Variovorax sp. PBL-E5: one gene and its partner. The main gene of each other region encodes a partner of the protein of the gene in region 2 in a complex. Links are inferred from orthologs where the notes say so. Each region holds a gene or a part of one and is shown on either strand. Other genes may lie near its edges. The genes, in order: uvrA and mfd.

Evidence for each region.
Region 1: the proteins of mfd (region 2) and uvrA are in contact, whole or in part, in a crystal structure (PDB 4DFC), measured with the Escherichia coli proteins. The link is inferred for Variovorax sp. PBL-E5 from one-to-one orthologs.

Annotation. Positions count from the first base shown.
Region 1 is NZ_LR594671.1:5,304,311-5,318,386, reverse strand. Bases 3,548-7,128 are described here. They hold uvrA (excinuclease ABC subunit UvrA), read right to left. Parts: upstream 6,772-7,128; coding sequence 3,748-6,771; downstream 3,548-3,747. Other genes in these bases: WDLP6_RS25865 (hypothetical protein), read left to right, coding at 3,548-3,775. Also shown: WDLP6_RS25885 (response regulator), read right to left, coding at 1-323; WDLP6_RS25880 (FAD-binding oxidoreductase), read left to right, coding at 513-1,961; WDLP6_RS25875 (tetratricopeptide repeat protein), read left to right, coding at 1,958-3,304; WDLP6_RS25870 (hypothetical protein), read left to right, coding at 3,306-3,527; more of WDLP6_RS25865, read left to right, coding at 3,542-3,547; WDLP6_RS25855 (DNA methyltransferase), read left to right, coding at 7,237-8,091; WDLP6_RS25850 (hypothetical protein), read right to left, coding at 8,079-8,681; WDLP6_RS25845 (chloride channel protein), read right to left, coding at 8,635-10,053; ssb (single-stranded DNA-binding protein), read left to right, coding at 10,140-10,661; WDLP6_RS25835 (NTP/NDP exchange transporter), read right to left, coding at 10,669-11,991; WDLP6_RS25830 (NADPH-dependent F420 reductase), read right to left, coding at 11,988-12,734; WDLP6_RS25825 (GntR family transcriptional regulator), read right to left, coding at 12,897-13,667; WDLP6_RS25820 (flagellar biosynthesis protein FlgA), read left to right, coding at 13,790-14,071. UniProt on the Escherichia coli protein: The UvrABC repair system catalyzes the recognition and processing of DNA lesions. UvrA is an ATPase and a DNA-binding protein. A damage recognition complex composed of 2 UvrA and 2 UvrB subunits scans DNA for abnormalities.
Region 2 is NZ_LR594671.1:2,505,279-2,519,811, forward strand. Bases 6,297-10,334 are described here. They hold mfd (transcription-repair coupling factor), read right to left. Parts: upstream 9,983-10,334; coding sequence 6,497-9,982; downstream 6,297-6,496. Other genes in these bases: serB (phosphoserine phosphatase SerB), read right to left, coding at 6,297-6,500; ispD (2-C-methyl-D-erythritol 4-phosphate cytidylyltransferase), read left to right, coding at 10,086-10,334. In the rest of the region: cobT (nicotinate-nucleotide--dimethylbenzimidazole phosphoribosyltransferase), read left to right, coding at 1-941; WDLP6_RS12215 (adenosylcobinamide-GDP ribazoletransferase), read left to right, coding at 938-1,735; WDLP6_RS12220 (histidine phosphatase family protein), read left to right, coding at 1,732-2,280; nth (endonuclease III), read right to left, coding at 2,294-2,938; WDLP6_RS12230 (aminotransferase-like domain-containing protein), read left to right, coding at 3,016-4,203; WDLP6_RS12235 (DUF6172 family protein), read left to right, coding at 4,212-4,517; WDLP6_RS12240 (cystathionine gamma-synthase family protein), read right to left, coding at 4,522-5,784; more of serB, read right to left, coding at 5,781-6,296; more of ispD, read left to right, coding at 10,335-10,796; ispF (2-C-methyl-D-erythritol 2,4-cyclodiphosphate synthase), read left to right, coding at 10,793-11,278; WDLP6_RS12265 (sensor histidine kinase), read right to left, coding at 11,269-12,702; osmolarity response regulator transcription factor OmpR, read right to left, coding at 12,782-13,513; WDLP6_RS12275 (hypothetical protein), read left to right, coding at 13,687-14,028; WDLP6_RS12280 (SIMPL domain-containing protein), read left to right, coding at 14,126-14,533. UniProt on the Escherichia coli protein: Couples transcription and DNA repair by recognizing RNA polymerase (RNAP) stalled at DNA lesions. Mediates ATP-dependent release of RNAP and its truncated transcript from the DNA, and recruitment of nucleotide excision repair machinery to the damaged site.

The DNA of each region.
Region 1 (14,076 bases), 2.8 Mb from region 2 along the record:
TCGAAGGGCTTGGACACGTAATCGTCGGCGCCCATCTCCAGGCCCACGATGCGGTCCACCACCGTGTCGGCCGAGGTCAGCATCACGATCGCGACCTGCGCGTAGCGCTCGCGCAGATGGCGCGCCAGGCTCAGGCCGTCCTCGCCGGGCATGTGGATGTCCACCAGCGCCAGATCGATCAGATGCTCGGCCGCGAGCGATCGCGCGGCGTCGGCGCTGGCGGCACCGATGGCGTCATAGCCATGCGATACGAAGTACTCGACGATGACTTCGCGGATCTCCTGCTCGTCGTCCACGACCAGGATCTGGGCCTTCGGGTTCATGAACCCTCCTCTTCCTCGCTCACTCTCCCTGGTGACTTGAAAGGGTAGATCGATACGGGGCCGTCGTGCACGGCGCAGGCAGCGCGTGAAACAAACGAAACAAGAAAGGCGCGCCGCTGATGCAAGGCGAACGCACGTGCTTTTCAGAATCGATTCCGTCCCGAAACCACTTTCACCGAGGAGCACACCATGCAATCGCTGTCTTACCTTACGCTGGAAAAGAAGGCCCAGCAAGTCCCGCAATCCGTCGTCGACACCTTCGCGCTGAAGATCAGCGGCGGCCTGCTGCGCCGCGGCGACCTGGCCTACGACGAAGCGCGCCGGGTCTGGAACGCCACCGTCGACCGCCATCCCGCATTGATCGCGCGCTGCCTGAGCACCGGCGATGTCCAGGCCGGCGTGCGCTTCGCCGCGACCCATCGCATGCTCCTGAGCGTGCGCGGCGGGGGCCATCACATCGCCGGGAATGCGGTGGCGGAGGGTGGCCTGATGCTGGACCTGTCGGGCATGTCCGCCGTCAGCATCGACGCCGCGGCCCATACCGCGCGTGTCGGCCCGGGCGCCCTGCTGCGCGATGTCGATCGCGAAGCGCAGGCCCATGGTCTGGCCACGCCGCTGGGCATCAACTCGACCACCGGCGCGGCCGGCCTCACGCTCGGCGGCGGCTTCGGCTGGCTGAGCCGCCGCCACGGCATGACCATCGACAACCTGCTGAGCGCCACGGTGGTGACGGCCGATGGCGCCGAGCACGCGGTCTCGCCGAGCGCGCAGCCCGATCTGTTCTGGGCCTTGCGCGGCGGCGGCGGCAACTTCGGTGTCGTCACCTCGTTCGAGCTGCAACTGCATCCGGTCGGGCCCGAGGTCTACGCCGGTCTGGTGGTCTATCCGTTCGCACAGGCGCGGCAGGTGCTGCGCGCATGGCGCGACTTCAGCGCCGGCGCGCCCGAGGAACTGAGCGTGTGGACGGTGATGCGCAAGGCGCCGCCACTGCCCTTCATTCCGGCGTCGGCGCATGGCACCGAGGTCGTGATCTTCCCGCTGGTCTACAGCGGCGACATCGCGCAAGGCGAACGCGCCGCGGCGCCGGTGCTGCAGTTCGGCACGCCGCTGGCATCGCATCTCGGGCCGACACCGTATGCGGCTTTCCAGGGCGCTTTCGATCCGCTGCTCACGCCGGGCGGCCGCAACTACTGGAAGTCCAACAACTTCAGCGCACTGAGCGATGCGGCGCTCGACGTCATCATGGCCGCCGCGGCGCATCTGCCCGGACCCGAGTGCGAGGTCTTCGTGGCCCAACTGGGCGGTGCGATGTCGCGCGTCGATCCGGCGGCCACGGCCTTCGTCGGCCGCGACGTGCGCTTCATCATGAACGTGCACGGCCGCTGGTCCGATGCACGGGACGACGAGCGGGTGCGCGCCTGGGCGCGCCAGGCCTTCGAGGACGCCGCGCCGCACGCGACCGGCAGCGGCTACGTCAACTTCCTGACCGAGGACGAGGCCGAGCGCGTGGCCGCGAGCTACGGCAGCAACTACCCGCGCCTGCAGGCGCTCAAGCAGCGCTACGACCCGGGCAACCTGTTCCGCATGAACCTGAACATCGTGCCGGCGGGTGGCGCGCAGCGGGAGGTCGCGTCATGAGCGAACTCGATTCGCGTGGCCTCGCCATCACGGGCGCCACGCCGGCCGCACTGGCGTTGTACGAAAGCGCGCTGGCCGCGACGCTGGCCTGGCGCAGCGGCGCCAGCACGCCGCTCGAGCAGGCGATGGCGCAGGCGCCGGCGTTCGTGATGCCGCACATCCTGCAGGCCTACACGCTGTTGTGCAGCCGCGATCCGAAGCGTGTGCGCTCGGCACAGGCGGTGCTGGAGCACGCGGCCGTCCTTCCGGCCAACGAGCGCGAGGCCACCCACCTGGCGGCGATCGCCGGTGTGCTGGCGGACGACTACGACTTCGCGCGCGAGACGCTGGCGGAGCTGTTGCGCCAGCATCCGCACGATGCGTTGGCGCTGCATGCGGCGCATGCCTTCGACTACCTGACCGGCGACACCGAGCGCCTGAGCCGCCGCCTCGCGGAGGTGCTGCCGGCCTGGTCGGACGGCATGCCCGGCCACCACGCGGTGCTGTCGATGCACGCCTTCGGTCTCGTGGAGTGCGGAGACTGCGAAGGTGCCGAAAGCGTCGCCCGTGCGGCGCTGGCATCGAACCCGCTCGACGCGCGGGCGCACCACGTGATGGCGCATGTCTTCGAGATGACCGGCCGTGCCGCTGCGGGCGTGCGCTGGATGGACGCGCACCGGGCCTGCTGGTCCGAGGACAGCGTCGTCGCCACGCATTGCTGGTGGCACCTGGCGTTGTTCCTGATCGAGGTGGGCCGCGTCGACGATGCGCTGGCGATCTACGACCAGCGCGTGAGGCCCGGCCGGCCCGGCGGGGTCGCCGATCTCATCGATGCGTCCGCGCTGCTGTGGCGTCTGCAGCTTCGCGGCCACGACGTGGGTGTGCGCTGGGAAGAACTCGCGCAGGCCTGGTCGCCGCGCATCGACGATGCGTTCTGCAGCTTCACCGATCTGCACGCGATGCTGGCCTTCGTCGGCGCGGGTGACGAGGCCAGCGCACGGCGCATGGAGCGTTTCCTGGCGGTCCGCGAATCGTTGCCGACGCGTCACGGCAAGACCACGCGCCTGCTGGGCTTGCCGGCCTGCCGCGCGCTGATGGCCTTCGGCCGCGGCGACCACGCGCGCGCGATCAACCTGCTCGCCGGCCTGCCGGCCTGGGTCCATCGCCTGGGCGGCAGCCATGCGCAGCGCGACGTGCTGCACCTGACTTTGCTCCATGCCATCGAACAGGTTCGCCGTCCGATCCGGCTGCCCGGCCGCGTGGATTCGAACCCAAGACCCGGAGTGCGCCGCCTGCCCGCGATCCCTATCGTGATCGCATCGAAGCCCATCCATGTTGCGGCCCGGTCCGCGTCAGGAGAATGAAATGTCCTCTTCATTGAACCGTATCGCTCGCACCCTTCCATCGGCACTCGAATTCGAATGGCCTGCGCGCGCATGGCGTCGCCTCTCGGACGCGTGGGTTGCGCTGCATCGGCGTGCCCTTGCCCGGCGCGACCTGCGTTCGATCGATGAACGCACGCTGCGCGACATCGGCCTTTCGCATCGCGCTGCCGCCGAGTGGCCGCGCATCCGTGACGAGTGGTGAGGCAGGAGACGCTCATGACATCCATTCATCCGGAAGCGCCGCGGACCGATGCGGCCGAGCCGTCGCATCCCGACGCCCGCACCGAGCTGCGCGATGCGCTGGTGGCGATCGCGATCACCGTTGCCGGTGTGGCGAGCGCGGTGGCGATGGTCGTCATCCCGCAGCGCCTTCCTTCTCCGGAGCAGGCGCCGATCGTGTGCAAGAGCAGCGCCGGCGAGTCTCAGGCCGGCAGCAGCCGCTTCAGATAGCGCCCCGTGTGGCTCGCCTCGGTGGCCGCGATGGCTTCCGGCGTGCCGACGCCCACCACCGTGCCGCCGCCGGCGCCGCCTTCGGGGCCCATGTCGATGACCCAGTCGGCGGTCTTGATGACGTCGAGGTTGTGCTCGATCACCACGATGGTGTTGCCCGCATCGCGCAGCTGGTGCAGCACCTTCAGCAGCAGCTCGATGTCAGCGAAGTGCAGGCCGGTGGTCGGCTCGTCGAGGATGTAGAGCGTGCGGCCGGTGTCGCGCTTGCTGAGTTCCAGCGCGAGCTTGACGCGCTGCGCCTCGCCGCCCGACAGCGTGGTCGCGGCCTGGCCCAGCTTGATGTAGCTCAGGCCGACATCCAGCAGCGTGCGCAGCTTGCGCTCGATGGTCGGCACGGCCTTCAGGAAATCGTGCGCGGTCTCGACCGTCATGTCGAGGATCTGCGCGATGTTGCGGCCCTTGTACTGGACCTCCAGCGTCTCGCGGTTGTAGCGCTGGCCGTGGCACACCTCGCAGGGCACGTAGACGTCGGGCAGGAAATGCATCTCGACCTTCACCACGCCGTCGCCCTGGCAGGCCTCGCAGCGGCCGCCGGCCACGTTGAAGCTGAAGCGCCCCGGCCCGTAGCCGCGTTCACGCGCGGTGTGGGTCTCGGCCATCAGCTCGCGGATCGGCGTGAACAGGCCGGTGTAGGTGGCCGGGTTGCTGCGCGGCGTGCGGCCGATCGGCGACTGGTCGACGTTGATGACCTTGTCGAAATACTCGATGCCTTCGATCGCCTCGTGCGCGGCCGGCTCCTCGTGCGCGCGGTAGAGCGTGCGCGCGACCGCGCTGTAGAGCGTGTCGTTGACCAGCGTCGACTTGCCCGAGCCCGAGACGCCGGTCACGCAGGTCAGCAGGCCGACCGGGAACGCGACGTTGACGTCCTTGAGGTTGTTGCCGCTGGCACCGATGACGCGGATCTCCTGCAGGTCGGTCTGCGAGGCCAGGTGCGCGGCCTCGCGCGCGGCGCGCCGCTCGGCCGCGGGGCTCTGCGGAAAGCGCGAGGCCTTCTTGCCCTCGTTGAACGCGGGTTTCGCGACCACCGGCAGCCAGGGCGTGCGGCGCGCCGGCACCGCGATCTTCTTCGCGCCCGAGAGGTATTGGCCGGTCAGCGAATCGGGATGGGCTGCGACCTCGGCATAGCTGCCCTGCGCCATCACCTGGCCGCCGTGCACGCCGGCGCCCGGACCCATGTCGATCACGTGGTCGGCCGCATGGATCATGTCCTCGTCGTGCTCGACCACGATCACGCTGTTGCCGATGTCGCGCAGATGCCGCAGCGTGCCGATCAGCCGGTCGTTGTCGCGCTGGTGCAGCCCGATGCTCGGCTCGTCGAGCACGTACATCACGCCGGTGAGGCCGGAGCCGATCTGCGAAGCCAGCCGGATGCGCTGCGCTTCGCCGCCCGAGAGCGTCTCGGCGCTGCGGTCCAGGCTCAGGTAATTGAGGCCGACGTCGTTGAGGAACTTGAGCCGAAGGCCGATCTCGCGCACCACCTTGTCGGCGATCTCGGCCTTGGCGCCGCGCAGCTTGAGGCCCTGGAAATAGGCCAGGCTCTCGCGCAGCGTCACGCGGCTGATCTCGTAGATCGCCATGCGCTGCGGCTCGGGGCCGGACTCGTCGACCAGGAACACGTTGCGGGCTTCGGGCTTGAGGCGCGTGCCGTCGCAGTCGGGGCAGGGCTGCATGTTGCGAAAGCGCGAGAGATCTTCGCGCACCATCGCCGAATCGGTCTCGCGGTAACGCCGCGCCATGTTCGGGATGATCCCTTCGAAGGGATGCTTGCGGATCAGCTTCTTGCCGGCCTGCTGGCCGCTGTCCATCACGTAGCTGAACTTGATCTCTTCCGCCGCCGAGCCATGCAGCACGGTCTGCTGCGCCGAGGCGGGCAGTTCCTCGAAGGGCGTGTCGAGGTCGAACTTGTAGTGCTTGGCCAGGCTCTCCAGCATGCTGAAGTAATAGCCGTTGCGCCGGTCCCAGCCCTTGATCGCGCCGCTCGCGAGGCTCAGCGTCGGAAAGGCCACCACGCGCGTTGGATCGAAGAACTCGCGATGCCCGAGGCCGTCGCAGCTCGGGCAGGCGCCGACCGGCGAATTGAAGGAGAACAGCCGCGGCTCGAGCTCGGCGATCGCGTAGTGGCAGATCGGGCAGGCGAACTTGGCGTTGAAGAGATGCTCCTTCGTGCTGCCGTCCTCGTGCATCTCGAGCGCGATCGCGCGGCCCTCGGCCAGGCGCAGCGCGTTCTCGAAGCTCTCGGCCAGCCGCTGCTGCATGTCGGGACGCGCGCGCAGGCGGTCGATCACCACGTCGATGTCGTGCTTCTCGGTCTTCTTGAGCTTGGGCAGGTCGTTGTATTCGAAGGTCTCGCCGTCGACGCGGAAGCGCACATAGCCGGCGGCCTGCATCTCGGCGAAGAGCTCGAGGAACTCGCCTTTCTTCTCGCGCGCGACCGGCGCCAGGATCAAGAGGCGCGGCTCGTCGGACAGTGCGATCGTGGCATCGACCATCTGGCTCACCGTCTGCGCCTGCAGCGGCAGGTGGTGGATCGGGCAGTAGGGCGTGCCGGCGCGCGCATACAGGAGGCGCAGGTAGTCGTGGATCTCGGTCACCGTGCCCACGGTGGAGCGCGGGTTGTGGCTGGTCGCCTTCTGCTCGATGCTGATCGCGGGCGACAGACCCTCGATCACGTCGACGTCGGGCTTGTCCATCAACTGCAGGAACTGGCGCGCGTAGGCCGACAGGCTCTCGACGTAGCGGCGCTGGCCCTCGGCATAGAGCGTGTCGAAGGCCAGGCTCGACTTGCCCGAGCCCGACAGGCCGGTGATCACCACCAGCTTGTTGCGCGGAATGTCGAGGTCGACGTTCTTGAGGTTGTGCGTGCGTGCGCCGCGGATGCTGATGCGCTGCTGCGCGAGCACGGCGCCGAGGTAGGCATCGTCGGTGGGGGAATTCACGGGGCGGTCGATTCTGGGCAACCGAGCATGATAAGTCCCCGGGGATTTCAGGGCATGGCGAGGGTTGGGGGCCGTAGTGATTGTTCGTGCCCCTCGAAAGAGCGGCCTTGCACTTCTAGCTAGACGTCTGGACGTCTACAATCCACATTTCATCAAATGCATGGAGTTCCACAAGTGCGCAGACGACCGGGCGAAGTGAGGGATGCGATTGTCAGCGCATTGGAGGGCCGAAACGGCGGGGCAAGCGTTCAACAGATCACCCGGGACGTGAGCGCATTGATCGGGGAGGTCGCACCGTCCTCGATTCGCTCATACCTTCAGCTGAATACGCCGGCATTGTTTGCTCGCATGGAGCGGGCGCAGTATGCCCTTGCGGGGTTCAATGCCGCACCGCGTGACGCTGCGCCGTCTCCCCCGCCGACTTGCTTCCAATTCGGGGGCGCGACACTTCATCTGAACGACTGCATGACGTGGCTCGGCGTCCAGCCTCCCAACTCGGTTCACGCTGTGGTGACGGATCCCCCCTATGGGCTCCTGGAATACACGCCGACTGAACAAGCCAAGCTGAGGGAAGGCAGAGGCGGCGTCTGGCGGATTCCTCCGAGCTTTGACGGTTCCCAGCGCGCGCCCTTGCCTCGCTTCACCGTTCTGAAGCCATCGGAACTCCTGGAACTCGAGAGATTCTTCCTGGCCTGGGGCCGAGACTTGATGCGTGTGCTCGTTCCAGGCGCCAACGTCGTCGTCGCCAGCAATCCGTTGCTTTCTTATCTGGTGTCCGGGGCATTGAGCCGTTCAGGACTGGAGCGCCGTGGCGAAATCGTCCGTTTGGTGATGACCATGCGAGGCGGTGATCGGCCCAAGGCGGCGCATGTCGAATTCGATGGTGTGAGCGTCATGCCTCGGTCCATGTGGGAACCCTGGCTGATGTTTCGCAAGCCGCTGGACGGGCGAGTTCAGGACAACTTGCGCAAGTGGGGAACGGGCGGATTCCGCCGCATTTCTTCCGGCAGGCCATTTGGTGACGTGATCGAATCCGCACCTACGCGTGCCTCCGAGAGAAAGCATGCGCCCCACCCAAGCCTCAAGCCGCAAGCTTTTCTTCGAAAACTCGTCCGTGGGGTCTTGCCCCTGGGTCAGGGTGTCGTCCTGGATCCCTTTGCCGGCGCTGCATCGACCTTGGCTGCCGCCGAGGCCGTTGGCTATGAAAGTATCGGTATCGAACGGGATCCAAGCTACTTCAAGATCGCAACCGCAGCGCTACCGAAACTCGCTGCATTGACCATCGCGGAAGACAGCGAGCGACGCGGTCAGGCGCGATAGATCCATTTTTTTCGAAGATTGGCGATGCCTTCTGCGTGCAGTGTTGCAGTGCGCGTACCCAACTCGCCTCGAGCGTTCTTTCTGAAGTCCTCAATGCGCACTTCGCCGAGATAAATCTCAGTAAAGGCAAGTGGCGATCGATCGATCGCCGGTTCGGTCTTGTCGTCGACCGCATACACGAAGACGCACATCCATTGATTTCGTGCCCCATGTGTGTCGACCGCTCCACCACGTTTTCTTGTGGTCTTGATCTCGACGCCATGCTCTCCTGCCTTGGCCGCATTGCCAGCGTAGTGCCCACGCACCACGAGGTCCGGATGGCCGTTGAAGTATTCATTCACCGTCAGCGTGCGTGAGTGCTTGGCCAGACTTGCGGTCAGCATGTCGGACAAGAGTCCCGACATGATCGCCGGCCGCAGCATGTCGTCGAGTCGATCGAGACCTTTCGCAGCCAGATTGGAGTTCACGTCAAAGAAGAAGTCGTAGACGTCCTGCGTTGCCGACAGAAAATCCTGGATCCGCAATTGAAATGGAAGCGCCAGCTCATGGTTGAGCTTCGTTGGATCGAGGCGGTTGCGCGTGACCGGCATGAGCTGAGTCGTGTGAAGTTGACGCGCCGGATTCTGGCACGCTGATGGATTCTGTCGCGGGCTTTGAAATCGCATTCGCCACCAGGTACTGCGACAGCGTTTCGTACAGCGGCCGCCCGATCATGCGCGACACCAGGCTGGCCAGCATCGCGCAGGCCATCAGGCTCAGCACCATCGAATGGCCGTCGACCATTTCCATCACGATGATGAAGGCGGTCAGCGGCGCCTGCGTCACGGCGGCCAGGAAGCCGGCCATGCCGAGCGCGATCAGTGCCGGGCCGAGCGCGGGGCCGGCGAGCTGCGCGATGGCGTCGCCGATGCCCGCGCCGATCGACAGCGCCGGCGCGAACAGGCCGCCGGGCACGCCGCACCAGGCCGTGATCCAGGTGGCGATGAACTTGAGCAGCGTGTAGAGCGGCGTCAGCTCGTCATGGCCCGCGAGCATGCGCTTGACGGCTTCCGAGCCGGCGCCGAAGGTCACGCCGCCGGTGGCCAGGCCGATGATCGCGACCACGAGCCCGCCGGCCGCGGCGAAGCGGATCGGCCAGCGCGCGCGCCAGCGGTTCAGCCGCCCCGGCGCGCCGGTCAGCGAGGCGACGAAGAGCCGCGAGAAGATCCCGCCCGCGGCGCCGCTCGCCAGCGCCACCAGCAGCCCCGGCGCGAGCAGTTCCCAGCCGGTGCGCGGCACCTTGATCACGCCGAAATAGCTCACGTTGCCGAACACCGAGACGGCGACCAGGCCGGCCAGCACGATGGCCGTGATGATCAAGCCGCTGGCGCGCGACTCGAGCTGGCCCGCCAGTTCCTCGATCGCGAACAGCACGCCGGCCAGCGGCGCGTTGAAGGCCGCCGCGATGCCGGCCGCGCCGCCCGCCAGCAGCAGCGCGCGCGCATCGATCGTCGTGGCCGGCGAGAGCCAGCGGCGCGCGTGCTGCATCACGCCGGCCGCGACCTGCACCGCCGGCCCTTCGCGGCCGATCGAGAGTCCCGCCGCGAAGCCGGCCACCGCCAGGCCGATCTTGGCCACCGTGAGCCGCAGCGAGACCATCAGCCAGCGCCGCTCGGGCGGCATGGCCGGGTCCAGCGCCGCCTTGACCTGCGGGATGCCCGAGCCGCTGGCGCCCGGAAACCAGCGCCGCGTGGCCCAGGCGATGCCGGCCGTCACGGCCGGGGTCCAGACCAGCACGGCCCAGGGCCAGCGCTCGAAGCCCTGCTGGAAGCGATCGAAGACCCAGGTGGTCGACAGGCTGAGCGCGACCACGAACAGGCCCGCGGCCGCCGCGTAGGCCAGCACGATGGCGCGGTCGAGCCAGATGCGGCCGCTCGACAGTTCGGCACGGAGGTTCTCGAGGAAGTCGGGTTCGCGGTTCATGGTCACAGGGGCCAGATTCTCGCCGCTCGGCATGCGGCACAATCTTCGCTTTCCTCCTCTTCAACCATTCATCAGGGGCAGTGCACATGGCATCGGTCAACAAAGTCATCCTCGTCGGCAATCTCGGGCGCGACCCGGAAACACGCACCTTCCCCAGCGGCGACCAGGTCTGCAACGCGACCCTTGCCACCACCGACAAGTGGAAGGACAAGCAGAGCGGCGAAATGCGCGAGGCCACCGAGTGGCACCGCCTGGTGTTCAACGGCCGGCTGGCCGAGATCGCCGCGCAGTACCTGCGCAAGGGCTCGCAGGTCTACATCGAAGGCCAGATCCGTACGCGCAAGTACACCGACAAGGACGGCGTCGAGAAGTACGCGACCGACATCCGTGTCGACCAGATGCAGATGCTGGGCAGCCGGCAAGGGCAGGGCGGGCCGTCGGGCGGGGACGACGACGGTGGCTATTCGCAAGGCGGTGGTGGTGGGGGTGGCGGCGGCTATTCGCGCCCGCCCGCGGCAGCGCCCCGTGCGCCTGCAGCGGCGCCGCGCCAGGCGCCTGCGAAGTCGTCGTCGGGGTTCGACGACATGGATGACGATATTCCGTTCTGAGCCGTCCCTAGCTTTGATTGCGCGCCGGCAATGGCCCGTCGCGCTCGGCGTCGCCGGCCAACCGGGCCGCGCGCCGCTCCTGCACCCTTCCCAGCGCAGCCGACAGCACCAGCCATCCGGCCGCTACCGGCAGCGCGCACAGCGCGATCGCGCCGAGCTTCAACCCGAGCGCCTGCGCGCTGTCGAACACCCAGCCGTAGAGCGCATCCGATCCGCGATAGACGACGACGTCGATCAGGTTCTTCGCCTTGTATTTCTCTTCGCGGTCCACCACGGTGAAGAACACCTGCCGCGCCGGATTGGCCAGCGCGAAGTTCATCCAGCGCTGCGCCACCTGCACGACCACGACGACGGAAAGCACTGGCATCAGCGCCAGCGCCGCGAAGCCGGCCACATACACCGCCGGCAACGCGCCGGCCGCCGCGCCCGTGCCGAAGCGCTTGAGCAGCCGGCCGGTCGCGAAGACCTGCGTCGCCAGCGACAGCAGCCCGACCGCGAGGTCGATGCTCGCAAAGATGCGCGTCTGCGCGCCGGCACCATGGACCTCCGCGGCGACCACATGGGCCTGCGCGAAATACAGCGTGGTCGCGCCGAAGGACAACAGGCTGACCCATGCCGCGACACCGAGCAGATAGGGCGATCGCATCAGCTCGGGCAAGGCGGCGAACGCACTGCCGCCGACCTTGCGCGCGTCCGGCTGCAGCGCGCGATCCTCGGGCCGCGCCGTCGCGCTGCGCTCGAGCCGATGCACGCACAGCACCGCCAGTTCGAGGAACACGATGGCGACGATCAGCAGGTTGGCCGGACCGAGCGGCACCGACAGCGCGATCGTGATGACCGGTCCGAGCAGCGCACCCGCCGTGCCGCCCGCACCGATGAAGCCGAACAGGCGCTTGCCCTGCTCGCTGGTGAAGAGGTCCGCCATGAACGACCAGAACACCGCGACCGCAAAGAGGTTGAACACGCTGACCCAGACGAAGAACACGCGCGCCACGATGGCCGGCGCGATGCCGAAGATCAGCAGCAGCCAGAACACGGCGAGGTTCAGTGCGAAGAAGTGGTAGACCACCGGAATGAAGTGCGCGCGCGGCAGCCTCGCCACCAGCGCGCCGTAGAGCGGCTGCGCCACCAGCAGGGTCACGAAGGTTGCGGTGAACAGCCACGGCAGGTTCCTCACGCCGCCCGCGATGCCCATCTGGTCGCGCAGCGGCCGCAGCACGTAATAGCCGGCCAGCAGCGCGAAGAAATACGCGAAGGACCACAACGCCGCCGCGAGCTCCTGAGGGGTGGCCGGGACCGCCCCACGCAGCGCGCGATGCAGCAGGGTCATGAAGGCAGCGACAGCTTCTGCCTGAGTTCGGATGCGGTCACCGATTGGCCGTAGCCCGGGTTGCCGCGCTGGAAGCGGCGCGCATCCGCCAGCTTGCCGACGATCACCGGATCGAAGCCGGCATCGCGCACCAGCGCCGCCGCCGTCTGCACCGCGGCGGCATCGTCGCCGGCGATCGGGATCGCGAGCTTCGGATCGGGCCGGTTCGCCTCGCGCGCGAAGATCATGTAGGACATCGTGTTGAACGCGCGCACCACGCGCGAGCCGGGCAGGTACTTCTGCGAAGTGACGCCGATGCCGTCGCGTTCCACCTCTTCCGCGATCGCGCCGTCGCGGCCGCTCACGGCGTTGCAGGCATCGAGCGCGACCTTGCCCTTGAACGCGTTGCCGTAGTCCTTCCCGAGTTGCGGCAATGCGCCGTACGGGAGGGCGACGAACAGCACGTCGCCGAAGTCGACCGCCTGCGCCACGGTGCCGGCGCTGGCCAGCGGACCGAGGCCGGCCACGAGGTCCTTGAGTTCCTCCGGATGGCGCGACGAGAACAGCACCGGATGGCCGGCCTTGACCCACAGCCTGCCGATGGTGCCGCCGATGTGGCCCGAGCCGATGACGCCGATGCGCGGCTTCGCGCCGCCTGCCGGCTGTGCGAACGTGCGACGTGCATATGGCACCGTGGCCAGTACCAGGGCGCCGCCTGCAAGCAGCAGGGCGCGGCGGCGGTCGAGGGCTTCGAGTTCGAACATCGACATCTCCCTGAGCCCGGTGCGTCGGGCTCGACAGCGGCCTGCGTCGGGGCGGCGGGACGTGGATCGCGGCAGGTGACGCGGCCCGCTCGCCGACGCATCATCGTCCGACGCGGCGGGGCATGCAAGCGGCGCGGCGAATGGCCGCCGCGGCGCACAAGGCTATGCGGGCCTCGACAGCAGGTGCACGTATTCGTGGTGCGCCGTGTCGATGGTCGACACGCGGTACTCCACCGGCTTGTCGCCGAAGGTCAGTGCCGTGCGCCGCACCTCCATCACCGGCGCGCCGGACGCGATGCCGAGCATGCGCATCGCGCTGCGGTCGGCCGCCACCGCGCGCGCTCTTTCGCGCGCCCGCGTCACGGTGATGCCGAACTCGGTCTGATAGAGGTGGTAGATCGTATTCGTGCGTTCGCGAAAGCGCTTTTCTGTGAGGCCCTTGAACAGCAGTACCGGCAGCGTGAGGCGGTCGTGGATCACGGCGCGGCCTTGCAGCAGCAGCCGGTTGTCGATCTGGAAGGCCGGCTCGCCGGGCTTGCGGCCCAGCGCCTGCGCGGGTTCTTCGTCCATGCGCACGCGCTCGAACGCGACCAGTTCGAGCTGCGGCACGTGGCGCACGCCGTCGCTGCGCTCGACGTGGAAGAACTGGAACATGAAGCGGTCGGAATCATGCAGCGCGACGAAGGTGCCGCGGCCCTGTCGGCGCACCAGGATGTGCTCGGCGACCAGGTCGTCCACCGCATGGCGCAGCGTGCCGACCGAGACGCGCAGCGCGGCCGACAGTTCGGCTTCGCTCGGCAGCACCGCGCCGGCCGGGTAGCGCCCCGATTCGATCGCGCGCAACAGCGAGCGCTTGACCACGCGGTACAGCGGCGCATCGGCCGTACCGGGGGAGATCGGCCTGAAGATGGTCGCGGCGCTCGGTGGGCTCATGCGGTCGATTGTCGTTGCCTACCCAAGACTCCTTCAAGTCATATGAATGACCTGTTTGACACTCGGAAATGGCAGCGCGGACACTCCGTGCACTGCAACTTTCAGTGAAACAGGAGACAACGATGATTCATTTCGTTTTGCACGACGCCAAGGACACGGTGGCCGTCGTCGTGGTCGAGGGCGTCAAGGCCGGCATGTCGCTCAACGGCTGGATCATGGACGAGGACAAGATGATCAGCGTCGACGCCACGCAGGACATCCCGATCGGCCACAAGGTCGCGCTGAAGGACATGAACCCTGGCGACACGGTGTGGAAATACGGCATCGACATGGGCCGTGTGGTCGCACCGATCAAGGCCGGCGGCCATGCCCATGTGCAGAACATCAAGACCAAGCGCTGGTAAGCGCG
Region 2 (14,533 bases):
GCCGGCTGGAGACGCTGGCCTTGCGGCTGGGGTCGATCCTCGGCAGCGAGTCGCCCGCGCTGATTGCGCCGCAGATGCTGGTCTGCGCCGGCGACCATGGCCTTGCGGCGCGTGGCGTGTCGGCCTATCCGAGCGACGTGACCTGGCAGATGGTCGAGAACTTCCTGGCCGGCGGCGCGGCCGTGAGCGTGCTGGCGCGCCAGCATGGGCTCGCGCTGACCGTGGTGGACTGCGGGGTGCGGCACGACTTCGCCGCGCGCGAAGGATTGCTGATCCGCAAGATCGCGCCGGGCACCGCCGACGCATCGCTCGGCCCCGCCATGACCGAGGCGCAATGCGAAGAGGCCATCGCCAACGGCATGGCGATCGTTCGCGCGCTGCCCGGCAATGCGGTGCTGTTGGGCGAGATGGGCATCGGCAATTCGTCCGCAGCCTCGATGCTGCTGGCGCGGCTCACCGGCCAGGACATCGATGGCTGCACCGGTGCCGGCACCGGCCTCGACGCGGCCGGACGCGCGCACAAGCGCAAGGTGCTGCGCGGCGTGCTGGAACTGCATGCCGATGCGAACGCGCCGCTCGCCGCGCTCGCGGCCTTCGGCGGTTTCGAGATCGCGACGCTGGTCGGCGTGGTGCTGCAGGCGGCCGAGGAGCGGCGCGTGATCGTGGTGGACGGCTTCATTGCCAGCGCGGCCGTGCTCGTGGCCCATGTGCTGCGCCCGCAGATCCTGCAGCGCTGCGTGGCGGCGCATGAATCGGCCGAGCCGGGCCATCGGCTGCTGCTGAGCTGCCTCGGGCTGACGCCTCTGCTGCAACTCGACCTGCGGCTTGGCGAAGGCTCGGGCGCGGCGCTCGCGTGGCCGCTGCTCGAATCGGCCTGCCGCATCCTGCGCGAGATGGCGAGCTTCGAATCGGCCGGCGTCTCCAAGCAGGACACGCCGTGAATGGCGTGCGCCACTTCCTGCTGGCGCTGCAGTTCTTCACCCGCGTGCCGGTGACCGGGCCGCTGGCCGGCTGGGTCGGCTTCAGCCCGGCGATGCTGCGTGCGAGCGCGGCGCATTTTCCGGGTATCGGCTGGCTGGTCGGCGCGGTGGGCGCGGGTGTTTTCGTCGGCGCGCAGGCCGGGCTGCCGGGCCTCGGCGGTGCAGTGGCTGCGGCCGTGCTGTCGACTGCGGCCACCGTGTGGATGACGGGCGCCTTCCACGAAGACGGACTGGCCGACGTGGCCGATGGACTCGGCGGCTCGGCCGACCGCGCACGGGCGCTCGAGATCATGAAGGACTCGCGCATCGGCGCCTTCGGCGCCATCGCGCTGGTGCTTGCGCTGGGCCTGAAGGCCGCATTGCTGGCCGTGCTCGCGGGGCAGGGCCCTGCGTGCGTGGCCGCCGCGCTCGTCGGCGCGCATGTGCTCTCGCGCCTCGCGCCGTTGTTCCTGATCCGGTGGCTGCCCTATGTCGGCGATCAGGGCGCGGCGAGCAAGGCCAAACCGCTGGCCGATGCGATCGGCGGCGGCGCCTTGCTGGTGGGCATCGCCTGGTCGGTGCCGGCGGCCGCGCTCCTGCTGTGGGTGATGGGTGCGCTGCATGGAGGGATGGCCTTGCTGCTGGGCGCGCTCGCCACGGTGTGCGTGGCGCGGCTGCTGCAGCGCCGGTTGCAGGGCTTCACCGGCGACGGCCTGGGCGCGACGCAGCAGGTCTGCGAACTCGCGCTCTACCTTGCGCTTGCGTGGCGCGCATGAAGCTGCGCCTGGTGCGCCATGCACAGACCTCGGCAGCGGCCGGCCTTTGCTACGGCCGGACCGACGTGCCGGTGCCGCCCGAGGCGACACGGGCAGTGGCCGAGCGCATCGCGCCGGACTTGCCGGCCGGCATCGCCATGGCGTGCTCGCCCTTGCAGCGCTGCGCCGGCCTCGCGCAGGCGCTCTCGGCACTGCGGCCCGATCTGCATCCGCATGCCGACCCGCGGCTGGCCGAGATGGATTTCGGGATCTGGGAGAAGTCGCCGTGGTCCGCGATCGACCGTGCCGGGTTCGATGCCTGGATGCGCGACTTCGCCGACCTGCGTGCCGGCGGCAGCGGCGAGAGCACGCGCCAGTTCATGCAGCGCGTCGGCGAGGCCTTCGATGCATGGCGCGCAACCGGTCGCGATGCGGTGTGGGTCACGCATGCGGGCGTGATCCGCGCCGCGTGGCTGCTGCATGAAGGCGTGCGTTGCGTGGCCCGTGCGGACCAGTGGCCGTCGCAGCCGATCGCCTTCGGCGAGTGCGTGACGATCGAGGCCTGAAGCGCAAGCGCGCTCAGGCCTTGGGCGCCGGCGTCTTCGGCTTGTAGTCGCACCAGGGCGCCACCGCGCAGTCCCAGCAGCGCGGCTTGCGCGCGATGCAGACGTAGCGGCCATGCAGGATCAGCCAGTGGTGTGCATGAAGCCGGTATTCGGGCGGCACGCGCTTCTCGAGCTTGAGCTCGACCTCGAGCGGCGTCTTTCCGGGCGCCAGACCGGTGCGGTTGGCGACGCGGAAGATGTGGGTATCGACCGCCATGGTCGGCTCGCCGAACGCGACGTTGAGCACCACGTTGGCCGTCTTGCGGCCGACACCGGGCAGGGCTTCGAGCTCGGCGCGTGTCCTTGGCACTTCGCCCCCGTGCTGCTCGACGAGCATGCGGCAGGCCTCGATCAGGTGCTTGGCCTTGCTGCGGTAGAGACCGATGGTCTTGATGTAGCCCTCGAGCCCTTCGACGCCGAGGTCGAGGATGGCCTGCGGCGTGTTCGCGACCGGATAGAGCTTGCGCGTCGCCTTGTTCACGCCGACATCGGTGGCCTGCGCCGACAGCAGCACGGCGGCCAGCAGCTCGAAGGGGGTCGTGTATTCGAGCTCGGTTTCCGGCGTCGGGTTGGCGGCCTGCAGGGTGGCGAAGAAGAGGCTGATCTCAGATTTTTTCATCGTGAGGCGCAGTCTATGGCTTGTGCGCGCGGACTTGCGACAATGGCGCCCTGCAACTCCCGAACAGAAGGTTCTTCATGCAATTCGCATCCCGCCTCGACAACGTCGAAACCTCCGCCATCCGCGAACTTTTCAAGCTGCTCGGCACGCCCGGCATCATCAGCTTCGCGGGCGGCTTTCCCGACAGCGCGATGTTCGATGTCGAAGGGTTGAAGGAGGCGAGCGCGAAAGCCCTGTCCGAGGAACCCGGCGGCGCCCTGCAGTACGGCGCGACCGAGGGCTACGAGCCGCTGCGCACGCAGTTGTCCGCCTTCATGAAGAGCAAGGGCGTCGATGTCGCGCCCTCCGGCCTGATCGTCACCACCGGCAGCCAGCAGGCGCTCGATCTGCTGGGCAAGACGCTGATCTCGCCCGGCGACAAGGTGATCGTCGAAGGGCCGACCTTCCTGGCGACCATCCAGTGCTTCCGCCTCTACGGCGCCCACCTGATCAGCGCGCCGATCGACGCCGACGGCGTGCGCACCGACGAGCTCGAAAAGCTCATCGCCGAACACAAGCCCAAGTTCGTCTACCTGATCCCGACCTTCGGCAATCCGAGCGGCGCGATGCTGAGCCTGGAGCGGCGCAGGAAGGTGCTCGAGATGGCGGTCAAGCACCAGACGCTGATCGTCGAGGACGACCCTTACGGCGATCTCTATTTCGGCAAGGCGCCGCCGCCCTCGATCATGTCGCTGACCCAGGACGTGCCGGGCAGCCGCGAACTGGTCGCGCATTGCGGCTCGATGAGCAAGGTGCTGAGCCCGGGCCTGCGCATCGGCTGGATGATCGCGCCGGCGGAACTGCTCGCCAAGGCGACCATGTGCAAGCAGTTCAGCGATGCGCACACCAGCACCTTCGCGCAGGCGACGGCCGCGCAGTACCTCAAGAGCGGCCGCATGCCCGACACGCTCGCCAACGTGCGCAAGGTCTACGGCCAGCGCGCGCTGGCCATGGGCGCGGCGCTGAAGCGCGAGCTGGGCGACGCCATCACCTTCGAGCAGCCGGGCGGCGGTCTGTTCTTCTGGGCGCGCCTCACCGGCGCCAACGGCAAGATCGCCGATGCCAACGTGCTCGCCAAGCGCGCGATCGAGAAGCTCGTGGCCTTCGTGCCGGGCGCACCCTTCTTCGCCGAGAAGCCCGATGTGGCGACGCTGCGGCTGAGCTTCGCGACGGCCAACGTCGAGAAGATCGAGGAAGGCATCGCGCGCCTCGGTGCGGCGCTGTAGGCTTCCCCATGAGAAAAACTTTTCAGCTGCGACCCGAAGGCAAGAACCCCGACCGGGTCCTGGATGCCGTCAAGCACGAGATCCGCAAGTACCTCAAGCGCGAGCGCGCGCATGCCTTGCCCGAGGGCGCGGACTTCTGGGATTTCGATTGCCGCTTCGGCCTTTCGGCCGAGACCGCCGAAGCCGTCCATCTTTCCGCGCTCATCGGGCGGGTGGATGGCGTCGCGAAAGAGGGCGGTGCGCAGGCCTATGTCGAGATCCTGGCCCGGCCCGGCCAGCGAACGGCGCGGCCGGTCGAGCCCGCGGCCGAGTAGGTCGTCAGCGCAGCGCCTGGTCGAAGTCCTCGATCAGTTCGTCCGCCGCTTCCAGGCCGACCGAGACGCGCACCAGTCCGTCGGCGATGCCCATCTCGGCGCGCACGGTGGGGCCGGCCTCCCAGAAGATCGTCGGCGCGACCGGAATGATCAGCGTGCGGTTGTCGCCCAGGCCGGTCGCCTTGATCGGCAATTGCAGGCGGTTCAGCACTGCCGGCATGCGCGCGCGGTCGCGCAGCTCGAAGCCGAGGAGCCACGACCCGGCCTTGAAATGGCGCTTCGCCATCGCATGCTGCGGATGGCTTTCCAGCATCGGATAGTGCACGGCCGCGATGGCCTCGTGCGCCTGCAGGTGGCGCGCCAGCGAGAGCGCGGTGGCGCTGGTCTGCGTGACGCGCAGTGCGAGCGTCTCGGCGCCGAGACTGATGCGGTGCGCCTGCTCGGGCGAGAGCGATGCGCCCATGTCGCGCAATCCCTTCTTGCGGATCTGCATCAGCCCCCACTGGCGCGCGTCCGACTTGCGGTAGCTCGGTGCGATGTTGGGATAGTCCTGCCAGTCGAATTCGCCGGTGTCGGTGACCGCGCCGCCGAGCGCGGCGCCATGGCCGGCGATGGTCTTGGTGAGCGAGTTCACGACCAGCCCGGCGCCCACGCGCTTCGGCCTGAAGAGCGCGGGCGAGGTGATGGTGTTGTCGACCACGTAGAGCAGGCCGTGCTCGCGGCACAGCGCGCCGATGGCGTCGAGGTCGGGGATCTGCGTGCCGGGGTTGGCGATGGTCTCGACGAACACCATGCGCGTGTTCGGGCGCAGCGCGGCGCGCACGTTCTCCACCGAACAGGCATCGACCTTGCTGACCGCGACGCCCAGGTCCTGCAGCGTGCCGAACAGGCTGTTGGTGTTGCCGAAGACGAAGGCGCTGGAAACCACGTGGTCGCCCGCGCGCAGCAGCGTGAGAAAGACCGCGGACAGCGCGGCCATGCCGGTCGAGAAACACAGCGTGCCGAGGCCCTGTTCGAGCTGCGTGATCTTCGCTTCCAGCGCCGCCGTCGTCGGCGTGCCCTGGCGGGCGTAGTTGAAGCTGTTCTTCAGGGTGCCCTGGAACACGCCGATCAGGTCCTCGACCCGATCGAAGCCGTACTGGACCGAGGTGTGGATCGGCTTGTGGATGGCGCCGTGCTCGACGCCGAAGCGCCGGTCGCCATGCACCGTGGCCGATGCGGCGGGCGCGGCCTCGTCCCGTGCATTGTCCTTGCTGTCCTTGCTCATGGCTTCTCCGTGAAGATGTCGAGCAGGCGGTCGAGGCCGCCTTCGTTGATCGCGACCATCGCCTGTTCGCGCACCCTGGGCTTGGCGTGGTAGGCCACCGAGAGCCCGGCCTCGGCCATCATCGGCAAATCGTTGGCGCCATCGCCGACCGCAATGACCTCGGCCGGCGAGATGCCCAGCAACGACGCGACTTCCAGCAGCGTGCGGCGTTTTTCCGCGCCGTCGCAGATATCGCCCCAGCTTTGTGGCGCGACGCGGCCGGTGAGCTCGCCATCGGCTTCGTCGAGCAGGTTGGAGCGTGCGAAGTCGATGCCCAGGCGTTCCTTCACGCGGTTCGCGAAGAAGGTGAAGCCGCCCGACACCAGCAGCACCTTGAGACCGGCCGCCTTGCAGACCGCGACCAGTTCGGCCGCGCCGGGGTTGAGCCGCAGCCGCTCGTCGTAGACCCGCTGCAAGGCATCGACCGGCACGCCCTGCAGCAGCGCGACGCGGCGGCGCAGGCTTTCCTTGAAGTCCTTGATCTCGCCGCGCATCGTGGCCTCGGTGATGGCGGCGACCTCGGCCTTCTTGCCGGCCGCGTCGGCGATCTCGTCGATGCATTCGATGTTGATCAGCGTCGAGTCCATGTCGAAGCAGATCAGCTTGAAATCGGCCAGCGCGAGCGGTGGCGTGAAATGCCGGACGATCAGGCCGGGCGATATGTCGTGGGCGGTCATGCGGCGGTCGCTTCCTGTACTTTGGGCTGGCCGAGGCTGCGCAGCACGTCGCGCACCATCTGCGCGCGGTCCTTCGGTTCCTTGAGTTCGCGCTCGATGCGCAGCTTCTCGTTGCCGGCCAGCTTGATGTGCTTGTTCTTCTGGATCAGGCTGATGATGTGCATCGAATCGATCGGCGGATCCTTTCGGAAGGTGATGTGGATCACGCCCGGCGCCGCATCGACCTTGAGCACGCCGTAGGGCCGCGCGAGCACGCGCAGCCGGTGCATGTCGATCAGCGTCTGCGCCTGCGGCGGCAGCTTGCCGAAGCGGTCGACGATTTCCTCCAGCAGGGTGTCGATCTGATCGGGCGTCTTCGCGGTGGCGAGCTTCTTGTAGAAGGACAGGCGCAGGTGCACGTCGCCGCAGTAGTCGTCGGGCAAGAGGGCGGGTGCATGCAGGTTGATCTCGGTCGTCACGTTGAGCGGCGACAGCAGGTCGGGCTCGCGGCCCTCCTTGAGCGAGCGCACGGCCTCGGCCAGCATCTCGTTGTAGAGCTGGAAGCCGATCTCCATCATGTTGCCGCTCTGGTTCTCGCCCAGCACCTCGCCGGCGCCGCGGATCTCGAGGTCGTGCATCGCGAGGTAGAAGCCCGAGCCCAGTTCCTCCATCGCCTGGATGGCATCCAGCCGCTGTGCGGCCTGCTTGGTCAGGCCATCGATGTCGGGCACCATCAGGTAGGCATAGGCTTGGTGATGGCTGCGGCCGACGCGGCCGCGCAGCTGGTGCAGCTGGGCCAGGCCGAACTTGTCGGCGCGGCTCATGACGATGGTGTTGGCGGTCGGCACGTCGATGCCTGTCTCGATGATGGTCGAGCACAACAGCAGGTTGTAGCGCTGGGCGACGAAGTCGCGCATCACGCGCTCCAGCTCGCGCTCGGGCATCTGGCCGTGGGCGACTGCGATGCGCGCCTCGGGCAGGATCTCCTCGAGCTTCTGCCGCCGGTTCTGGATCGTCTCGACCTCGTTGTGCAGAAAGTAGACCTGGCCGCCGCGCTTGAGCTCGCGCAGCACGGCTTCGCGGATCACGCCCGTGCCTTCCGTGCGAACGAAGGTCTTGATCGCGAGGCGGCGTTGCGGCGCGGTGGCGATCACGCTCAGGTCGCGCAGGCCTTCGAGCGCCATGCCCAGCGTGCGCGGGATCGGCGTGGCGGTGAGCGTGAGCACGTCGACCTCGGCGCGCATCGCCTTCATGGCTTCCTTGTGGCGCACGCCGAAGCGATGCTCCTCGTCGATGATGAGCAGGCCCAGGTTCTTGAACTTGACCGACTGCGACAGCAGCTTGTGCGTGCCCACCACGATGTCGATGGTGCCGTCGGCCAGGCCCTTGGCGGCGGTGTTGATTTCCTTGGTCGAGCGGAATCGGCTCATCTCGGCGACCTTGACCGGCCACTTGGCGAAGCGGTCGACCAGCGTCTGGTGGTGCTGCTCGGCCAGCAACGTGGTCGGCGCCAGGAATGCGACCTGCTTGCCGCCCGTCACCGCGACGAAGGCGGCGCGCAGCGCGACCTCGGTCTTGCCGAAGCCGACGTCGCCGCAGACCAGCCGGTCCATCGGCTGCGGCGAGATCATGTCGTGGATCACGGCGTGGATCGCGGCCTTCTGGTCGGCGGTCTCGTCGAAGCCGAAATCGTTGGCGAAGACTTCGTAGTCGGCGGCCGAGAAGCGGAAGGCATGGCCTTCGCGCGCCGCGCGCCGTGCGTAGATGTTGAGCAGCTCGGCCGCGGAGTCGCGCACCTGTTCGGCGGCGCGGCGCTTGGCCTTTTCCCACTGGCCGGAACCGAGCTTGTGCAGCGGCGCCTCGTCGGCGCTGACGCCGGTGTAGCGGCTGATCAGGTGCAGCTGCGAGACGGGCACGTAGAGCGTGGCCTTGTCCGCGTATTCGAGGTGCAGCATTTCCTGCACCAGCGGCTTGCCGTCGGCATCGACGCCCTGGCCGAGGTCCATGTTGACGAGGCCGCGGTAGCGCCCGATGCCATGCGCGGAATGCACGACCGGATCGCCGATCGCGAGTTCGCTCAAGTCCTTGATCAGCGCCTCGACGTCGCTGACCTGCTCCTGCTTCTTGTTGCGGCGCCGGGTCGCCGGCGCGGTCGCGAAGAGCTCGGTCTCGGTGACGAAGTCGATGCCCTGTTCGCGCCACGCGAAACCGGCGACCAGCGCGGCGGTTGCGATGCCTGTCTTCTCGTCGGGCGAGGCCTCGAACTCGGCCAGCGAATCGAAGGCCGGCGGATGGATGCCGCTGGCGCGCAGGAAGTCGAGCAGGCTCTCGCGCCGGCCGTCGCTCTCGGCGATCAGCAGCACGCGGTGCGGCGTGGCGGCGATATGGGCCTTGAGCTTGACCAGCGGATCGTCGGCGCCGCGGACAACGGCGAAGGCGGGGAGCGGCTCGAACTCGGCGTAGGGCGTGGCCGCGTCGTCCGGCCCCGATCGGATCGCCAGCTGCGCATGCGGCTTGGCGCGCTGGTAGAACTGCTCGGCGTTGAGGAACAGCGCCTCCGGCGGCAGTGCCGGCCGCTCGGGGTCGCCGCGCACCAGCCGGTAGCGCTCGTGGGTGTCCTGCCAGAAATGCTGGAACGCGGGCTCGAGCTCGCCGTGCAGCACCACGGTGGTGTTGGCGCCGAGGTAGTCGAAGACGCTCGCGGTCTCCTCGAAGAAGAGGGGCAGGTAGTACTCGATGCCGGCGGTCGCGACGCCGTTGCCCATGTCCTTGTAGATACGGCTGCGCGTCGGGTCGCCTTCGAGGAGTTCGCGCCAGCGGCTGCGGAAACGCGCGCGCGCATCGTCGTCCATCGGGAATTCGCGGCCGGGCAGGAGGCGCACTTCGGGCACCGGGTAAAGGCTGCGCTGGGTGTCGGGGTCGAAGGTACGGATCGAGTCGATCTCGTCGTCGAACAGGTCGACGCGGAATGGCACCTGCGAGCCCATCGGGAACAGGTCGATCAGGCCGCCACGCACGGCGTACTCGCCGGGGCTCACGACCTGCGTCACGTGGCTGTAGCCGGCCAGCGTGAGCTGCGCCTTGAGCTTCGATTCCTGCAGCTTCTGCCGGGTCTTGAAGTGGAAGGTGTAGCCAGCCAGGAAGGCCGGCGGCGCCAGCCGATAGAGGGCGGTGGTGGCCGGAACGAACACCACGTCGGCCTCTTTCTGGCTGATGCGCCAGAGGGTGGCAAGGCGTTCGCTGATCAGATCCTGGTGCGGCGAGAAGCTGTCGTAGGGCAGCGTCTCCCAGTCCGGGAACAGGGCGCAGCGAAGCTCGGGCGCGAAGAACGCGATCTCGTCGATCAGCCGTTGCGCGTCGTTGGCGTCGGCGGTGAACACGGCGGTCGCGCGGTCCGCCTTCTTTTCGCGCTCGGCCAGTTGCGCGAGCAGCAGGGTGTCGGCCGACAACGGAGGCCGTGGGAGCGTGAAGCGCTTGCCGGCTGAGAGAGGGGGGAGGTCCATGAAGTGCCTGGGAAATGCAGAACACCCCGCGCCGTGCGGCGAGGGGTGTGACCAGCGATTCTAGAATGGCTGCCCCATCGCCGCTGGCCCGTGCCAAAGCTCCATGTCCCTCTCGCGCCTTTATGTGTTGATCCCCTGTGCCGGCGCGGGCAGCCGCGCGGGCGGCACGCTCGCCAAGCAATACCAGCGGCTCGCGGGGCAGCCCATGGTGGCGCACACGATCGAGGCCTTTCGCGCATTGACGGGTGTCTTCGCGGGCATCGCGCTGGTGGTGTCGCCCGACGACAAGGAGGTGGGCACCGCACTGCCGCATTTCCCGGCCGAGGGCGAACACCTGCTGCGGGTGGGCGGCACCACGCGGGCCATCACCGTGCGGCAAGGTCTGCGCGCCTTGCGCGATGTCGGCGCCGGCCCGCACGACTGGGTGCTGGTCCACGATGCCGCGCGCTGCCTCGTGACGCCGACGCAGATCGAGGCGCTGATCGCCGCCTGCGAGCACGATGCCGTCGGCGGCCTGCTGGCCCATCGCCTGGCCGATACGCTCAAGGCCGCGACGCCCGAAGGCCGGGTTGCCGGCACGCTGATGCGGGCCGACAAATGGCTCGCACAGACGCCGCAGATGTTCCGTATCGGCATGCTGCTCGATGCGCTGGAGCGCGCCGGCGATGCGGTCACGGACGAGGCGGGCGCGATCGAGGCGGTCGGGCTCGCGCCGCTGCTGGTGCCGGGCGGCGCGCAGAACCTGAAGCTGACCTATGCGGAGGACTTCGCGCTGGCGGAGGCGGTGCTGCACAGCCGGAGCGCGATGCCATGACGGCCTTCCAGATGCGTGTCGGTGAAGGCTGGGACATCCACCAACTGGTGGCGGGCCGCAAGCTGATCCTGGGCGGCGTCGAGGTGCCGCACCCCACGGGCCTGCTCGGACATTCGGATGCCGACGTGCTGCTGCATGCGATCACCGATGCGCTGCTCGGCGCGGCCGGCCTCGGCGACATCGGCCGGCATTTCCCCGACACCGATGCACAATTCCGCGGCGCCGATTCCGCCGTGCTGCTGGCCGAAGCCGCGCGCCGCGTGCGCGCCGCGGGCTGGCAGATCGGCAACATCGACAGCACCGTGATCGCGCAGGCACCCAAGCTCGCACCGCACATTCCGGCGATGTGCGCGCGCATCGCGGCGGTGCTCGGGCTGGCGGTCGACGAAGTCAACGTCAAGGCCAAGACGGCCGAAAAACTGGGTGCGGTGGGCGAAGGAAAAGCGATGGAGGCGCGCGCCATCGCCCTGATTCATCGCTGAGGCGTCGGCGGCTTCGCTGTCACCGGTTTGGCCGCCGGCACGTCCGCCTTGGAGGATGCCGCACGCGGCATGCGGATGTGCGCCGCAAGGCCGCGGCCCGGCGTGCTGGTGAGCGCGAAGGTGCCGCCCATGCGTTCGATGTTCTTGGTCACGATCGACAGGCCGAGGCCAGCGCCGGCCGCCGAGGTGCGGGCCACGTCGCCGCGGAAGAAGGGCTTGGTCAATTGCGACAGCAGCGCGGGCGCGACGCCGGCGCCGTGGTCGCGCACCTTGATCAGCACGGCGTCGTTGTGCGCCTGCGCCTGGATCGTGATGTCGGCTACGCCGGTGGCGGCTGACTTGCCGTAGCGCCGCGCGTTCTCGATCAGGTTGGAGATCACGCGCTGAAGCTCAACCTCGTCGGCCATCACCCGCAGGTCGGCTGGCATGTCGACGGTGATCTTGATGTCCTCGTGGTCCTGCACCGCGTAGGCGCAGGCATCGATCACGTCGCGCAGCAGCACCGGCTTGAACTCGACGTGGTCGGGCCGCGCGTAGTCGAGGAACTTGTCGATGATGGCGTCGAGCTGCGCGATGTCGGCCGCCATGTGGTCGCGCGCATCCTCGTCGGCCACGCTCATTTCGGTTTCGAGCCGCAGCCGCGCGAGCGGCGTGCGCAGGTCGTGCGAGATGCCGGCCAGCATCACGGCGCGGTCCTGCTCGATCTTGGCGAGCTGGTCGGCCATGCGGTTGAAGCCGACGTTCACCGCGCGGATCTCGTTGGTGCGGGCCCGTTCGTCGAGCCGGTGCGCCTCGTACTCGCCCTCGCGCACCTGCAGCGTGGCCTGCGAGAGCTGCTTGAGGGGCCGGTTGATCAGCCGCGTGATCAAGGCCGCACCGGCCAGCGACAGCACCATCGTCGTCGCCAGCCAGACCAGCCAGGTGCGCTGGTCGAGCCGGCTGAAGCGCGTGGGGTCGAGCAGCAGCCAGTAGGCATCGCTCTCGATCGTGAAGCCGATCCAGAGCCCGGGCTCGTCGTTGACGCGGCTGGCGATGGTGGTGCCTTCGCCGAGGCGGTCGATCAGCTCTTCGGTGACGCGCTGGTCGAGGGTGCCGCTGGTGTAGGGCAGGAAGCGGTCGACCGGCTCGCGCGGCAGGATGCGCACGCCTTCCTGGTCGGCCAGGGTCTTGATCAGCGACACGCGCGTGATGGCGTCGGAATACACCAGCGCGGCGCGCGTGAGGTTCACCAGCGAGGCGATCTGGTGCGCGGTCTGGATGGCGCGCGGCTCGTACTCGAGCGCGCGGAAGGTCTGCAGCCAGGCGACCGTGCAGCCGATCAGCAGCAGCACCAGCAGGAAGAATGTGCGCCAGAAAAGACTCAGGCCGAGCTGCAGCCGCGCGCGGCGCCTCGGCGGGCCGAGGTTCTCCAGCGGACTTGGCAGCGTGACCTGCGGGCCGTCGTCCGCCAAGGGGCTGGGTGACGTTGTCCTGGGGCCGAGGGCGGCCACGTCGGTCAGCTTCTCAGGTCGTGCCGTCCGGCACGAACACGTAGCCGACGCCCCACACCGTCTGGATGTAGCGCGGCGCGGCGGCGTCGGATTCGACCAGCTTGCGCAGGCGCGAGATCTGCACGTCCAGGCTGCGGTCGAAGGGTTCGAACTCGCGGCCGCGCGCCAACTGGGCGAGCTTCTCGCGCGACAGCGGCTGCCGCGGATGGCGCACCAGCGCCTTGAGCATCGCGAACTCGCCGGTGGTCAGCGAGAGTTCCTCGCCGTCCTTCCTGAGGGTGCGCGAACCGAGGTCGAAGCTGAAGGGGCCGAAGTTCACGGTTTCGTTGTCGGTCGACGGCGCGCCTGGCGCCTCGAGCGGCGGCCGGCGCCGCAGCACGGCATGCACGCGTGCCAGCAGTTCGCGCGGATTGAAGGGCTTGCCGAGGTAGTCGTCGGCGCCGACTTCGAGGCCGACGATGCGGTCCACGTCCTCGCCCTTGGCGGTGAGCATGATGATCGGCGTGCGGTCGTTGGCGGCACGCAGGCGGCGGCAGACGGACAGGCCGTCCTCGCCGGGCATCATGAGGTCGAGCACGATCAGGTCGACGGTGTCGCGCAGCAGGATGCGGTTGAGGGCCTTGCCGTCTTCCGCCACGATGACCTCGAATCCTTCCTGGGTCAGGTAGCGGCGCAGCAGGTCGCGGATGCGCGCGTCGTCGTCGACGATCACGATCTTGTCTGTGCGGGCGGGAGCTTGATTCATTTCAACAACGCTGAATTTGTAACAGCACCAATTCTGAGGGTGTTGGGGTGCCATTGAGCGCCTTTTACCTACTCCTTGACACTAAGTTACAAAACTTGCGGGCGCTAGCCGTCCAGACGTTTGCGCGTAGCTCGGAGATGGCACAGTGACTCCACATGCCTGACCGATCCTCCATGAAGCCGACTCTTCTCACCTTGCCCTTTCTGCTCGCGAGCCTGTGCCTTTCGGCCTGGGCCGACTCGGTGGAGGTGCTGCCTGCGAGCGGACCCCGCCGCAGCGAGCTGCGGGACGCGGTGGATGCGCACCGGGCCGCCAGTCGCGATGAGGTGCGGCGCGAGGAGGCAGCGGCCGGCCGCCATCTGACGCCTGCCGAACTGGCCGAACTGCGCGAGCAGGTGCGCCGCCAATGGATGCCGCGCTCGCAGGTGGTTCAATCGGCGGAATCGCAGCCGGCCGAGCGCATGGTGCCCAATCCTATGATGGGCGGCGGCACGCTGCCGGGCCAGCGTCCTTGAGCGTCGCGCCCTGCGGGGCGAGCCGCGCTTTCTCTCATTCACTTCGGGATTTCCTGCCTTGAACCATTTCAGACGGATTGCGGCTTGCGCCGTATTGATGTGCTCGGGTGCCGCGTGGGCGCAGGGCGCGCCATGGACACCACCGCAGAACGTGTTGCAGCTCTCGGCCAGCGGGACGGTCGAGGTGCAGCAGGACCTGCTGAGCATCACGCTCGCCACCACGCGCGACGCGGCGGACGCGGCAACGGTGCAGACACAGCTCAAGACGGCGCTCGATGCCGCGCTGGCGGAGGCGCGCAAGAACGTGCAGCCGGGCGAGTTCGACGTTCGCACGGGCAACTTCAGCCTGTCGCCGCGCTACACGCGCGAGGGCAAGATCAACGGCTGGCAGGGCTCCGCCGAACTGGTGCTCGAGGGCAAGGACTTCCCGCGCATCACGCAGACCGCAGGCCGGATCTCCACGCTGTCGATCGGCAACATCGGCTTCGGCCTGAGCCGCGAACAA